2 regions of the Trinickia acidisoli genome follow, and region 2 is predicted to be linked to the other one. Evidence: predicted binding sites of a transcription regulator. Region 2 holds the regulator's gene; the other holds the start of a gene.

Region 1 (5,567 bases), 2.8 Mb from region 2:
GGAAATGGCATCGATGAACTGCTGCTTGGTCTCGCGCTTACCGTTGGTATGGACGAAGCTCACGCTCTCCGAGAGCAATTGGTTGAGCAGCGGGACGTCGCCGTCCACCATCGCGCGAAACCGATCGCGCTCGAGCGCCCGAATCGCCTCGATCACCTTTGCCGCCATCGCTCCGCTCCCATGCGCCCGGCGCGGATGCGCCAGCGTCAGAAGTTGTATTGCACGTATAGCTGGCTGAAATTTATACCAGGATTCGGCTCTTTGATACCGCCATTCGAGATGTGCTGAAAGCGAAACCCCGCCTGGTACTGCTGACGCGCGCCAAACTGTGCGCCGACGCCGATCACTTCCGTGAACTGAAACGCCGTCGACAGCGTGTAGTTATCGGTGATCGTCGGATGCGAGAGCAGGCGAAAGCCGGCGCCCGCCTCGAGGTACGGACGGATCGCGCCCGCATCCTTGATGAAGCGCACCATCGGGGTAACGCCGAATGCATAGACGTCGTTGTGAAACGTCCCTTCGTCCGTGTGCCAGTAGCTAAGATGCGCCTCGCCCGTCAGCGAGAAATGCCAGCCGCCGATCTCCCCCCCGTTCAGACCGGGATCCCAAACAAAGCCGAGATCGGCTTTCTTGACCTTGTGCTCCGCCACGCCGAGCGCAACCTGGACGCCAAAAGTGTGGTCGGACGACGGCGCCGCCGACGCTTGCGCGTGAGCGGTCGCCGCGCCGCCGAGCAACGCCGCCGCCGCGACGCATCGCAGTGCTGCTGTTTTGAGCGGGATCAAATCGTTTTTCTTATTCATCTCGATACTCCAACGAACGAGTCACGTACCGATCGCTCCCGGTTGTACTTCCGGGGTCGAATGATCTTACTTCGTATCAATCGGCCGCATCGGTGCTGCTTCCCGCAAAACGTCGTTTCAATCCGCATCAACGCCCTGGCTGCATAGGAAGAGAGGGGGTCATGACCGAGCGCGGCAGGCGCCCGGACAACGAAAGGCGTAAGATAATCTATCGAAACCCAATTTCGATAGATGAAGGGAACTTCGTTTGGACGGTGGACTCGAATGCTTAGCACTCGGCAAAAGGGAGTGCTAATATCCCCGTGGAGTCGTTTTCGTGACTGTGCAGTCATTTGTATTACAGGAGTTTCCTAGGTGAGCAACGCTATGACCCTTCCGAATACTTTGCGCCCGGCGGCCGCTAAGGCCGCTTCGGCAGGTGCTCTGACGCTCGCGCCATCGCTACTGCCCGGGCAGCTCGGCAACATCGACGCTTACATCCAGGCGGTCAACCGGATTCCGATGCTGAGCGCCGAGGAAGAACGCGAGCTCGCCACCGAATACCGCCAGCGCGGCAGCCTCGAGGCTGCACGCGGGCTCGTGTTGTCGCACCTGCGCCTCGTCGTATCGATCGCGCGCAACTACCTCGGTTACGGCCTGCCGCACGCCGATCTGATCCAAGAAGGCAACATCGGTCTGATGAAGGCCGTAAAGCGCTTCGATCCCGAGCAAAACGTGCGCCTGGTGTCGTACGCCATCCATTGGATCAAGGCGGAGATCCACGAATACATCCTGCGTAACTGGCGCACGGTGAAGGTTGCCACCACGAAAGCGCAGCGCAAGCTGTTCTTCAATCTGCGCAGCCACAAGCAGGGGCTGCATGCGTTTACGCCCGACGAAATCGACGGCCTCGCGAAAGAACTCAACGTCAAACGCGAGGAAGTCTCGGAGATGGAAACGCGTCTGTCGGGCGGCGACATCGCGCTCGAAGGGCAGGTCGAAGACGGCGAGGAATCGTTCGCGCCGATCGCCTATCTGGCCGATTCGCACAACGAACCGACGGCCGTGCTCTCTGCGCGCCAGAAAGACAGGATGCAAACGGACGGCATCGCGCAAGCCCTCGATTCGCTCGATGCGCGCAGCCGCCGCATCATCGAAGCACGCTGGCTCAACGTCGAGGACGACGGCTCGGGTGGCTCCACGCTGCATGAGCTCGCCGACGAATTCGGCGTATCGGCCGAGCGGATTCGTCAGATCGAAGCGAGTGCGATGAAAAAGATGCGCTCGGCGCTGGCCGAATACGCCTGAGTCGATTCAGGGGCGGCCCGTCCGGCGTCGGCACGCTGCCCTGCCCGCACACGATCCCGTCGCAGTTCATGCGGCGGTTTTTTTTGTTCGCCGTGTTCTTCCGTCCTTTCCGCTTTCCCGTCTTCGCCTCTCGCTTCGAGTCTCGCATGGCGTCCCGCCAACGAAAAACGGCGCACAAGCGCCGTTTCCCGTTCGTGCCTGCGCCGCTCGAACGCGACGTTAGGCTTCTCTGCGCCTCAAACCGGCTGAGGTGAGGGTCCGCCCGATGCGGGCAGACGCGTCGCAAGCTGCTGCGCGTAGCGCGCCGCGGCCGGCCCGCAGACGATGTGGAACGTATCGGCCGATACCCAAGCCACATCGAGCGCGGCGAGCCGCTGACGGTCGACGGCCGACGGATCGCGCACGACGACACGCAGCCGCGTCGCCGCCACAGGATCGAGCGCAGCGACGTTCGTCGCGCCGCCGAAGACGGCGAGCCAGCGCATCGGGTCCGGATCGAGGGGTCCGGCTTGCCCGTCGGACACCTTCGCTGCGGCGGCCGCAGCAGCCGGTGCAACTCGCGCAGCGCCCGCGGCCGCACCGCCGGCCACCACGGCGCGCATTTCATCGGCGATCAAGTCGGCTTCGGGCCCGATCACCACCTGCACGTTGTGCGGATCGCGCTTGAGCACCCCGCGAGCACCGGCCGCCTTCAGCGCAGGCTCCGAAATCTTCTCGGCATCGGCGACGGACAAACGCAGGCGCGTCGTGCAGGCATCGATGAGCGTCAGGTTCTGCGCGCCGCCGAGCGCGGCGATGTAGCGATCCGCACGCGAGAGCGCGGCGCCGGCGGCCGGTGCCACGTAGCCGCCCGCGGCATACGATTCGACCTGCGCATCGGCCGTCGCGGGTTCGCGGCCCGGCGTGGCCATGTTGAACTTGCGAATGAAGAAGCGGAACAAGCCGTAGTAGACGACGGCATACGCGATACCGACCGGAATCGCGAGCCACCCCTTCGTCGACAGACCGTAGTTGAGTACGTAGTCGATCGCGCCGGCCGAGAACGTGAAGCCCAGATGGATGCCTAGCGCTTGGCAAATCGCAAGCGAGAGCCCCGTCAGCAGCGCGTGAATCACGTAGAGCACGGGCGCGAGGAACATGAACGTGTACTCGACCGGCTCGGTCACGCCCGTGAGGAACGACGTGAGGGCCATCGAGAGCAGCAGCCCGCCAACCAACGCGCGGCGCTCCTTCGGTGCTTCATGGAACATCGCGAGACACGCAGCCGGCAGACCGAACATCATGATCGGGAAGAAGCCCGTCATGAAGCCGCCCGCGGTGGGGTCGCCCGCGAAGAAACGGTGCAGATCGCCCGTCACGGCGGCGCCGCCGCCCGGAGGCGTGAACGTGCCGAACACGAACCAGGCCAGCGAGTTGATGATGTGGTGCAAACCCGTGACGAGCAAGAGCCGGTTCAGCGTGCCGTAGACGAACACACCAAGCGCGCCGGCCGTCGTCAGCCAGTGGCCGGTTGCGTCGATGGCCAGTTGCACGGGCTGCCAGACGTACCCGAACACGATCCCGAGCACCACGCACACTAGCCCCGTTATGATCGGCACGAACCGCTTGCCGCCGAAGAAGGCGAGGTACTCGGGCAGCTTGATGTCCTTGTACCGGTTGTAGAGCAGCCCCGCGACGACGCCCGCGATGATGCCCGAGAGCACCCCCATGTTGAGCTTGTCGTTGATGTCCTTCATCACGGCGATCTCGATCAGATAGCCGATCGCCCCGGCAAGCGCCGCCACGCCGTTGTTTTCCTTTGCGAAACCCACCGCAACGCCGATGGCGAAGAGCAGCGGCAAGTTGTCGAAGATCGTGCCGCCCGCGTCGGCGATCATCTTGATGTTGAGGACGTCGGCCTGGCCGAGCCTCAGCAAGATGCCCGCGACGGGCAATACCGCAATCGGCAGCATCAGCGCCCGTCCTAGGCGCTGTATCTTTAGGAATGGGTTCGCATCCATTGAATCCTCCAGTTGGTCTGTCTCGTCGTTGATACTTTGTCGTCTATCGTCTAAGTGCGATTTCGGTCGTTCGATTAGTTAGGACTGCTAATCCAACGGCCAAATCTCGCGGCTTGCTGCTCTTACCGCCTGTGCCGAATCGAGCGCGAGCAAATCGCTCGCGCGCTGCCGGCACAGTTGATAATCGAGGTTGCGCACGCGCGCCTTGATGCCGGGCACGGCGACGGGGTCCACCGACAGCTCGGTGATGCCAAGGCCCACGAGCACCGGCACGGCCACGGGGTCGCCCGCGAGCGCGCCGCATACGCCCACCCACTTGCCGTGCTTGGCGGCACCGTGCGTCGTCTGGTCGATCAAACGCAGCACCGCGGGATGCAGGCCGTCGGCTTGCGCGGCCAGGTCGGCTTGGCATCGATCCATCGCGAGCGTGTATTGCGTCAAATCGTTCGTGCCGATCGACAGAAAATCGGCATGGCGTGCGAGCTGATCGGCAAGCAATGCCGCCGACGGCACCTCGATCATCACGCCCACTTCGATCGGGTCCGTACGGCCCAAGCCGCGCGCGAGATCGTCGATGCGCTGGCGCACACGCACGAGTTCACCCGCATCGGTCACCATCGGCAGCAGAATACGAACGCAGCCGTGCGGCTGCACCGCGATGAGGCCGCGCAACTGATCGTCGAGCAGATCGGGGCGCACCTGCGCGAGCCGGATACCGCGCAGGCCGAGCGCGGGATTCGTCTCCGGCGGCAGCGTCAGATACGGCACCTCCTTGTCGGCCCCGACGTCGAGCGTGCGGATGATCGCCGTGCGGCCCCGGAGCTCGTCCACGATCGCCTGATAGCTTTGTCGATGCTCGTCGGCATTCGGCGCCGATTCGCGGTGAATGAACAGCAGCTCCGTGCGCAGAAGACCCACGCAGTCGGCGCCGTTCTCGATCGCGGTGCGTGCGTCGTCGACCGTCGCGATGTTCGCGGCGACTTCGATCGCACGGCCGTCGCGCGTCGCCGCCGCTTGCTGCGACGTGCGACGGTTCGCTTCGCGCACGCCGGCCAGACGCTGGCGCTCGAAGCGCGCGCGTTCCACGTCGAGCTGCGTCGGTGCATATTCGAGGCGGCCGGCGCTGGCGTCGACAACCACCTGCGTGCCGTCGGGAATCGCATGCAATGCGTCGCCAACGGCCACGAGCGCGGGAATTCCAAGCTGGCGCGCGATGATCGCCGCGTGCGAGGTCGCGCCGCCCGCTGCCATCACGATCGCACTCACGCGTTCGCGATCGAGCGACGACAAATCCGACGGCGTGAATTCGGTTGCGGCGAGCACGGCTTCGTCGGGCAATGCGCGCGCGGCCGGATTCACGTAGCCAAGTGCGCGCAGTACGCGCTTTTCGATGTCGCGCAGATCGGCCGCGCGCTCGGCGAGCAGCATGTCTTCGATATGGGTCAGCACGGCGATTTGCGCGCGGATCGCTTCGCGC
Region 2 (5,567 bases):
CGGCGATCTTGCGGTCGCCCTTCTCGGCCTTGTCGAGACCGAACGCGAGCGCGGCTGCCGTCGGCTCGTTGATGATCCGCTTGACTTCGAGGCCCGCGATGCGGCCCGCGTCCTTCGTGGCTTGACGCTGGCTGTCGTTGAAGTAGGCCGGCACCGTGATCACGGCTTCCGTGACCGGCTCGCCGAGGTAGTCCTCGGCCGTCTTCTTCATCTTGCGCAGCACTTCCGCCGAGATCTGCGGCGGCGCGAGCTTCTCGCCGTGCGCTTCGACCCAGGCGTCGCCGTTATCGGCCTTGGTGATCTTGTAGGGCATCAGGCCGATGTCCTTCTGCACTTCTTTTTCTTCGAAGCGGCGGCCAATCAAGCGCTTGACCGCGAACAGCGTGTTCCTCGGGTTCGTCACCGACTGACGCTTGGCCGGCGCGCCGACGAGAATTTCATTGTCGTCCATGTAGGCGATGATCGACGGGGTCGTGCGGGCACCCTCGGAGTTCTCGATCACCTTCACTTGGTTGCCTTCCATCAGCGCCACGCACGAGTTCGTCGTGCCGAGGTCGATACCGATAATCTTGCCCATTTTTCCTGCTCTCCTAGATATTCGATCGCTTCGACGAGACGGTGCTGCGTTCGCGCGACCGCCCGCTCAATTCAAACCTGCACTCAAGATGAGTGCCGCCGCACCGTTTTCAAGACCCTTGACCCGATGCGGTCATTCGCTTTTTTCAGATCGTCTCGACGAGCACTTCCCCGCATCCCGCCAACGGAAAAAACGGTGGCGTCGACACCGTTTGCGCTCACTTAGCCCCTCTTCGAGGAAGCGTGCGCCCGTTTGTTTACTTCGGCAGCGAGACCGTCACGAGCGCCGGACGCAGCACACGGTCGGCGATGACATAACCTTTTTGCAGCACGGAAACGACCGTGTTCGGCTCCTGCTCGGCCGGCACCATCGAAATGGCTTGATGGCGATGCGGATCGAATTTCTCGCCGACCGGATTGACGGCCGCGACACGCCCCTTTTCCATCGCGCTCGACAACTGGCGCAGCGTCAGCTCGACGCCCTCGCGCAGCTTCGTCGCATCGCCCGAGGTATCGGCCAGCGCGGCTTCGAGGCTGTCCAGCACAGGCAGCAGGTGCTCAGCGAAACTTTCGATCGCGAACTTGCGCGCCTTCGTCACGTCTTCGGCGGCGCGACGGCGTACGTTTTCGGTCTCGGCCTTCGCTCGCATGAAACTCTCGTTGAGCTCCGTGATCTTCGCCTGCGCTTCGACAAGCGCGGTGTCGGCCGCAGTGCCGGGTTCGCCCGACTGGCTCCGCGCAGCGGCGGTTTGCGCTGCGACGTTCTCGGTGGCGCTTTGCTGCGCGGCCCCTTCCGGAGACGGCGATTGCTGGCTAGCCGGATTGTCTTGCGTATGTTCCATGTCGCTGAAAATCGTCCAAAAAGTGAAATCGAAGCGGCGGCCGGCCGATGCGGCATTTCGCCCACCGAACCGAGCGGAGACGCCGGGCATACGACGCCCTTTGCCGAAGTACGACCATTGCCACCGCGCATCGCGGGGCAAGTGGGGGCGCCGCGAGACATTTCAAGCCCCCGGCGCCTCTTTTTCGCACCTTTTGCGCGACCTGCTCGAACCGGAAACGAACGGTAACACTGGTTACGGCACCAAAGCCAAAACCGCGTTGAGCACCATCCTGGTTTGCCCTAAACTGCTTTCATGCGTTTCACGTTCGGAACTGCTCGGCGGCGGAACGCCACAGTCTTGCCTTTCCGAAGCGTTTGCGTCCGTATCGCCTTTCTCCGTCGGGGAGTACCGTGAAACTGACCTTTGCAATCGCGGTGGTCGCGCTGGTGCTCGTCGCAGGAACCACCACCATCTGCCTGTCCGGTGCGCTGACCGCATGCACGACGGAGTACGGCGGCGCGCACGCGGCAATCGACTCGCTGTTCAGCCCTCACCTGCAAGCTTGTCGATGACGCGCCGGTCGCGCTTGGTCGGCCGCCCCTGCAGCGCGGCCGCCGGCTCCCGGTATGTGCGGCGCCGCTCGGCCTCCACGGCGCGCTTGGCTTGGCTGTCGGGCGTTTCCGCATAAAGCGTTTGCGCCACGCTCGCCGGCCCGCGCACCTCGCAAATCCCCAGTACTCGAACTTCCCAGACGATTCGCTCGATCTCGACTGCGACGAGATCGCCGACCCGCACGTCTTTCGCCGGCTTCACCGTCGCGCCGGCAATGCGCACGCGGCCTTTCTCGACGGCATCGGCAGCCAGCGAGCGGGTCTTGAAGAACCGCGCGGCCCAGAGCCATTTGTCGACACGCGTACGCGCATTGGGTTCGGTCGAAATCTTGTCTTTCATCGGAGCACCGGAAACGAAACGAAGGGAGCGCCGGCTCGTCGAGCCGAGCACGCAACGATCCCGCCCGCGCGGCAGCCGCCCTCGCTTCGCCACGTAACACGAACGCTCATGCGGGCACCCCCGCCGGCACGCCCTCGCGCACCGGCCAGCCTTGCAATTGCTGGACGACGATTTCGCCCAGCGCCGCAATCCAAGCCTCGGATGCATTGAGACAGCCGATACGATGAAACTCCTTCCCGCCGGCGTGCAGAAACTCGTCGTGCACCTCGAGACCGATTTCCTCGATCGTCTCGAGGCAATCCGCGGTGAAGCCCGGGCAGAACACGTCGGCACGGCGCACGCCCGCCGCGCCCAGCTCGCGCAACGTAGGCGCCGTATACGGCTGCAGCCACTCGGCGCGGCCGAAGCGCGACTGAAACGTCACACGACACTCGGTGGGCGTAAGCCCGAGCGCCGTCATCAAGAGCGCCGCCGTGGTGCGGCACTGATCGTGATAGGGGTCGCCGAGGTCGAGCGTGCGCTTGGGCACGCCGTGAAAACTCAGCACCAGCTTGTCCCCGCCCGCGAAATCGGGCTGGCCGCGCGCGGCCCAGTAGCGCCGCACTTGCTCGGCCAACGCCGCGATATAGGCCGGATGATCCGCATAGTGGCGAGTCGTACGCACTTCGAGCTGGTTGCGCATGCGCGCGAGCGCCGCGAAGGCCGCGTCGAAGGCCGTGGCCGTCGTCGACGACGAATATTGCGGATACATCGGCATCAACAGCACGCGCTCGGCGCCCGCGAGCTTCAACTGTCCCAGCATCGCACCGATGCCGGGCGTGCCGTAACGCATCGCGTGCTCGACGATGACGCGATAGCCGTTCGCGTGCAGCAACTGCCGCAACGCCTCGGCTTGCTTCTCCGTGTGCACGCGCAACGGCGAGCCTTCCGGCATCCAGACCGACGCGTATTTTTTAGCGGAGGAGCGGCCCCGCAGCGGCAGGATCAGCGCCCGCAGCAGCGGCTGCCAAACGAGTTGCGGAATTTCGACGACGCGCGGATCGGACAGAAATTGGGCGAGATAGCGACGCACGGCGCGCGGGGTCGGCGCGTCGGGCGTGCCGAGATTGATCAGCAGCACGGCGACGCGATGAGATAGGGCGGGCTGCGAAGGCAACTCGAGATCGAAACGCATGAGCGATAGGAAGCGCCCTAGGGCGAGGCTTAAGCGCAGCGCGAAGACGGCGCGGCTGAGGTTGACGTGAGGACCATTATAGCGACGCGATTGCGGCCGCCCATCGTCCATCCGGCCAATGGCGCGCAGGCCGGCATGCGGGCACGATAGCCATGTCCGCCACCGTGCGCACCGATTGCTCCGGATGCGCGCCGTGCGCCGACGGCTATTGCTGGCTGAGCGCGGTGGAAAGCAGGCGCGCGGTGATGTCCACGATCGGGATCACGCGGTTGTAGGCCATCCGCGTGGGGCCGATCACGCCGAGCGTGCCAACGATCTTGCCGTTCACCTCGTATGGCGCGGTCACGACGCTCATCTGCTCGATCGGCACGAGCATCGATTCGCCGCCGATGAAAATCTGCACGCCTTGCGCGTGGCTCGATACGTCGAGCAATTGAAGAAGGCTCGTCTTTTGATCGAACACGTCGAAAAGCTTGCGCAAGCGCGCCATGTCGGAGGACAAATCCGCCACTTCGAGGAGGTTGCGCTCGCCCGAAATCAGTACGGTGTCGCTCTCGTCGCTTTCCTCGGTGCTGGCCGTGACGGCGGCGTGCATCAGCGCCGTCATGTCGCCGCGCAGTTGGTCGATTTCCTCGCGCAGGCGCCGGCGCACCTCGTCGAACGAGAGCCCGCCGAAATGCGCATTGATGTAATTGGACGCTTCGATGAGCTGCGACGGCGAATAGTCGCGCTGGGTCGCCATCATGCGATTCTGAACGTCGCCTTCGGGCGTCACGATGATGAGCAAGATGCGCTTGGCCGAGAGGCGCATGAACTCGATCTGCTTGAACACGTGGCTGCGGCGCGGCGTCATCACCACGCCCGCGAACTGCGACAGGTTCGACAGCACGCTCGCCGCGGCCGCAACGACCTTCTGCGGCTCGCCGGGCTTCAAGGTCTTGCGAACGACGCGCTCGACGGCCTCGTCGTCCTGCACCGGCTCGACGGTCAGCATCGTGTCGACGAAGAGCCGATACCCGCGGGGCGTCGGAATCCGGCCGGCGGACGTGTGCGGACTCGCCACGAGCCCCAGCTCCTCCAGATCCGACATCACGTTGCGGATCGTCGCGGGGCTCAATTCGAGCCCCGAGTACCGCGACAAGGTGCGCGAGCCGACGGGCTGGCCTTCTGCGATATAGCGCTCGATCAGCGTTTTGAGGAGAGTTTGTGCGCGGGGTTCTAGCATGACGCAAAATTTTAGCCGAAGGCGTGCCCCCCGCGAGCGCGTAATGGCGCTCGAGCGTTCGCATGCGCACGGTGCAACACATAGGCCGGCAACACGCGACGCTGTGCCGGTGACGGGCGCGCCTGGCCGCCGGCGTCTTATCGGGACAACACCATTCTAGCGACAAATCGCTGCCGCGGGACGCCGCGCGCCGCCGCACCCGGTTCGGGCAAACCACGACGACGTTCTTTTCGACACACACCTATGGTGTAATGCCGGCATGGAAATTGGTAGCCAATTCAAGACAGTGGCGCTCGTTGGGCGCAGCAACACGCCAGGCATCGGTGAGCCGCTGACGGCGCTCGCCGCCTGTATCAAGAAGCGCGGCTTTGATGTCGTGTTCGAGGCCGAAACCGCTCTCGACATCGGCGTGTCGGGCTATCCGGCGCTGACGCCCGCCGAGATCGGTGCGCGCGCAGACGTCGCGATCGTACTCGGCGGCGACGGCACGATGCTCGGCATCGGCCGCCAACTCGCGCCTTACCGCACGCCGCTCATCGGGGTGAACCTGGGGCGCCTCGGCTTCATCACGGACATCCCGATCGCCGAGATGAGCCAGCGCGTGACCCAAATGCTGGCGGGCAGTTTCGAGCGCGAGGAGCGCACGCTGCTCGAAGCGCGTATCGTGCGCGACGGCGAGCCGATTTATCATGCGCTCGCGTTCAACGACGTCGTCGTCAACCGCAGCGGCTTTTCAGGCATGGCGGAACTGCGTGTGTCGGTCGACGGCCGCTTCATGTACATTCAGCGCTCGGACGGGCTCATCGTCGCCACCCCG

The links. Region 2 encodes HrcA, which represses chaperone genes, less so after heat shock. Its sites were predicted from a motif close to TTAGCACTCNNNNNNNNNGAGTGCTAA; they were not measured.
Region 1: rpoH (RNA polymerase sigma factor RpoH) is a predicted target of HrcA. The motif match lies at 1,072-1,098, and genes of this name have one in related genera.

The regions. Positions count from the first base shown of each region.
Region 1 covers NZ_JAFLRG010000001.1:3,593,959-3,599,525, forward strand. Annotated here, with positions in the region: gene J3485_RS16470 (nuclear transport factor 2 family protein) at 1-168, opposite strand, end outside; gene J3485_RS16475 (acyloxyacyl hydrolase) at 207-803, opposite strand; gene rpoH (RNA polymerase sigma factor RpoH) at 1,158-2,090, shown strand; gene nagE (N-acetylglucosamine-specific PTS transporter subunit IIBC) at 2,327-4,090, opposite strand; gene ptsP (phosphoenolpyruvate--protein phosphotransferase) at 4,178-5,567, opposite strand, start outside.
Region 2 covers NZ_JAFLRG010000001.1:801,347-806,913, reverse strand. Annotated here, with positions in the region: gene dnaK (molecular chaperone DnaK) at 1-577, opposite strand, end outside; gene grpE (nucleotide exchange factor GrpE) at 834-1,418, opposite strand; gene J3485_RS03715 (hypothetical protein) at 1,811-1,972, shown strand; gene J3485_RS03710 (RNA-binding S4 domain-containing protein) at 1,944-2,351, opposite strand; gene hemH (ferrochelatase) at 2,458-3,525, opposite strand; gene hrcA (heat-inducible transcriptional repressor HrcA) at 3,731-4,750, opposite strand; gene J3485_RS03695 (NAD kinase) at 5,010-5,567, shown strand, end outside.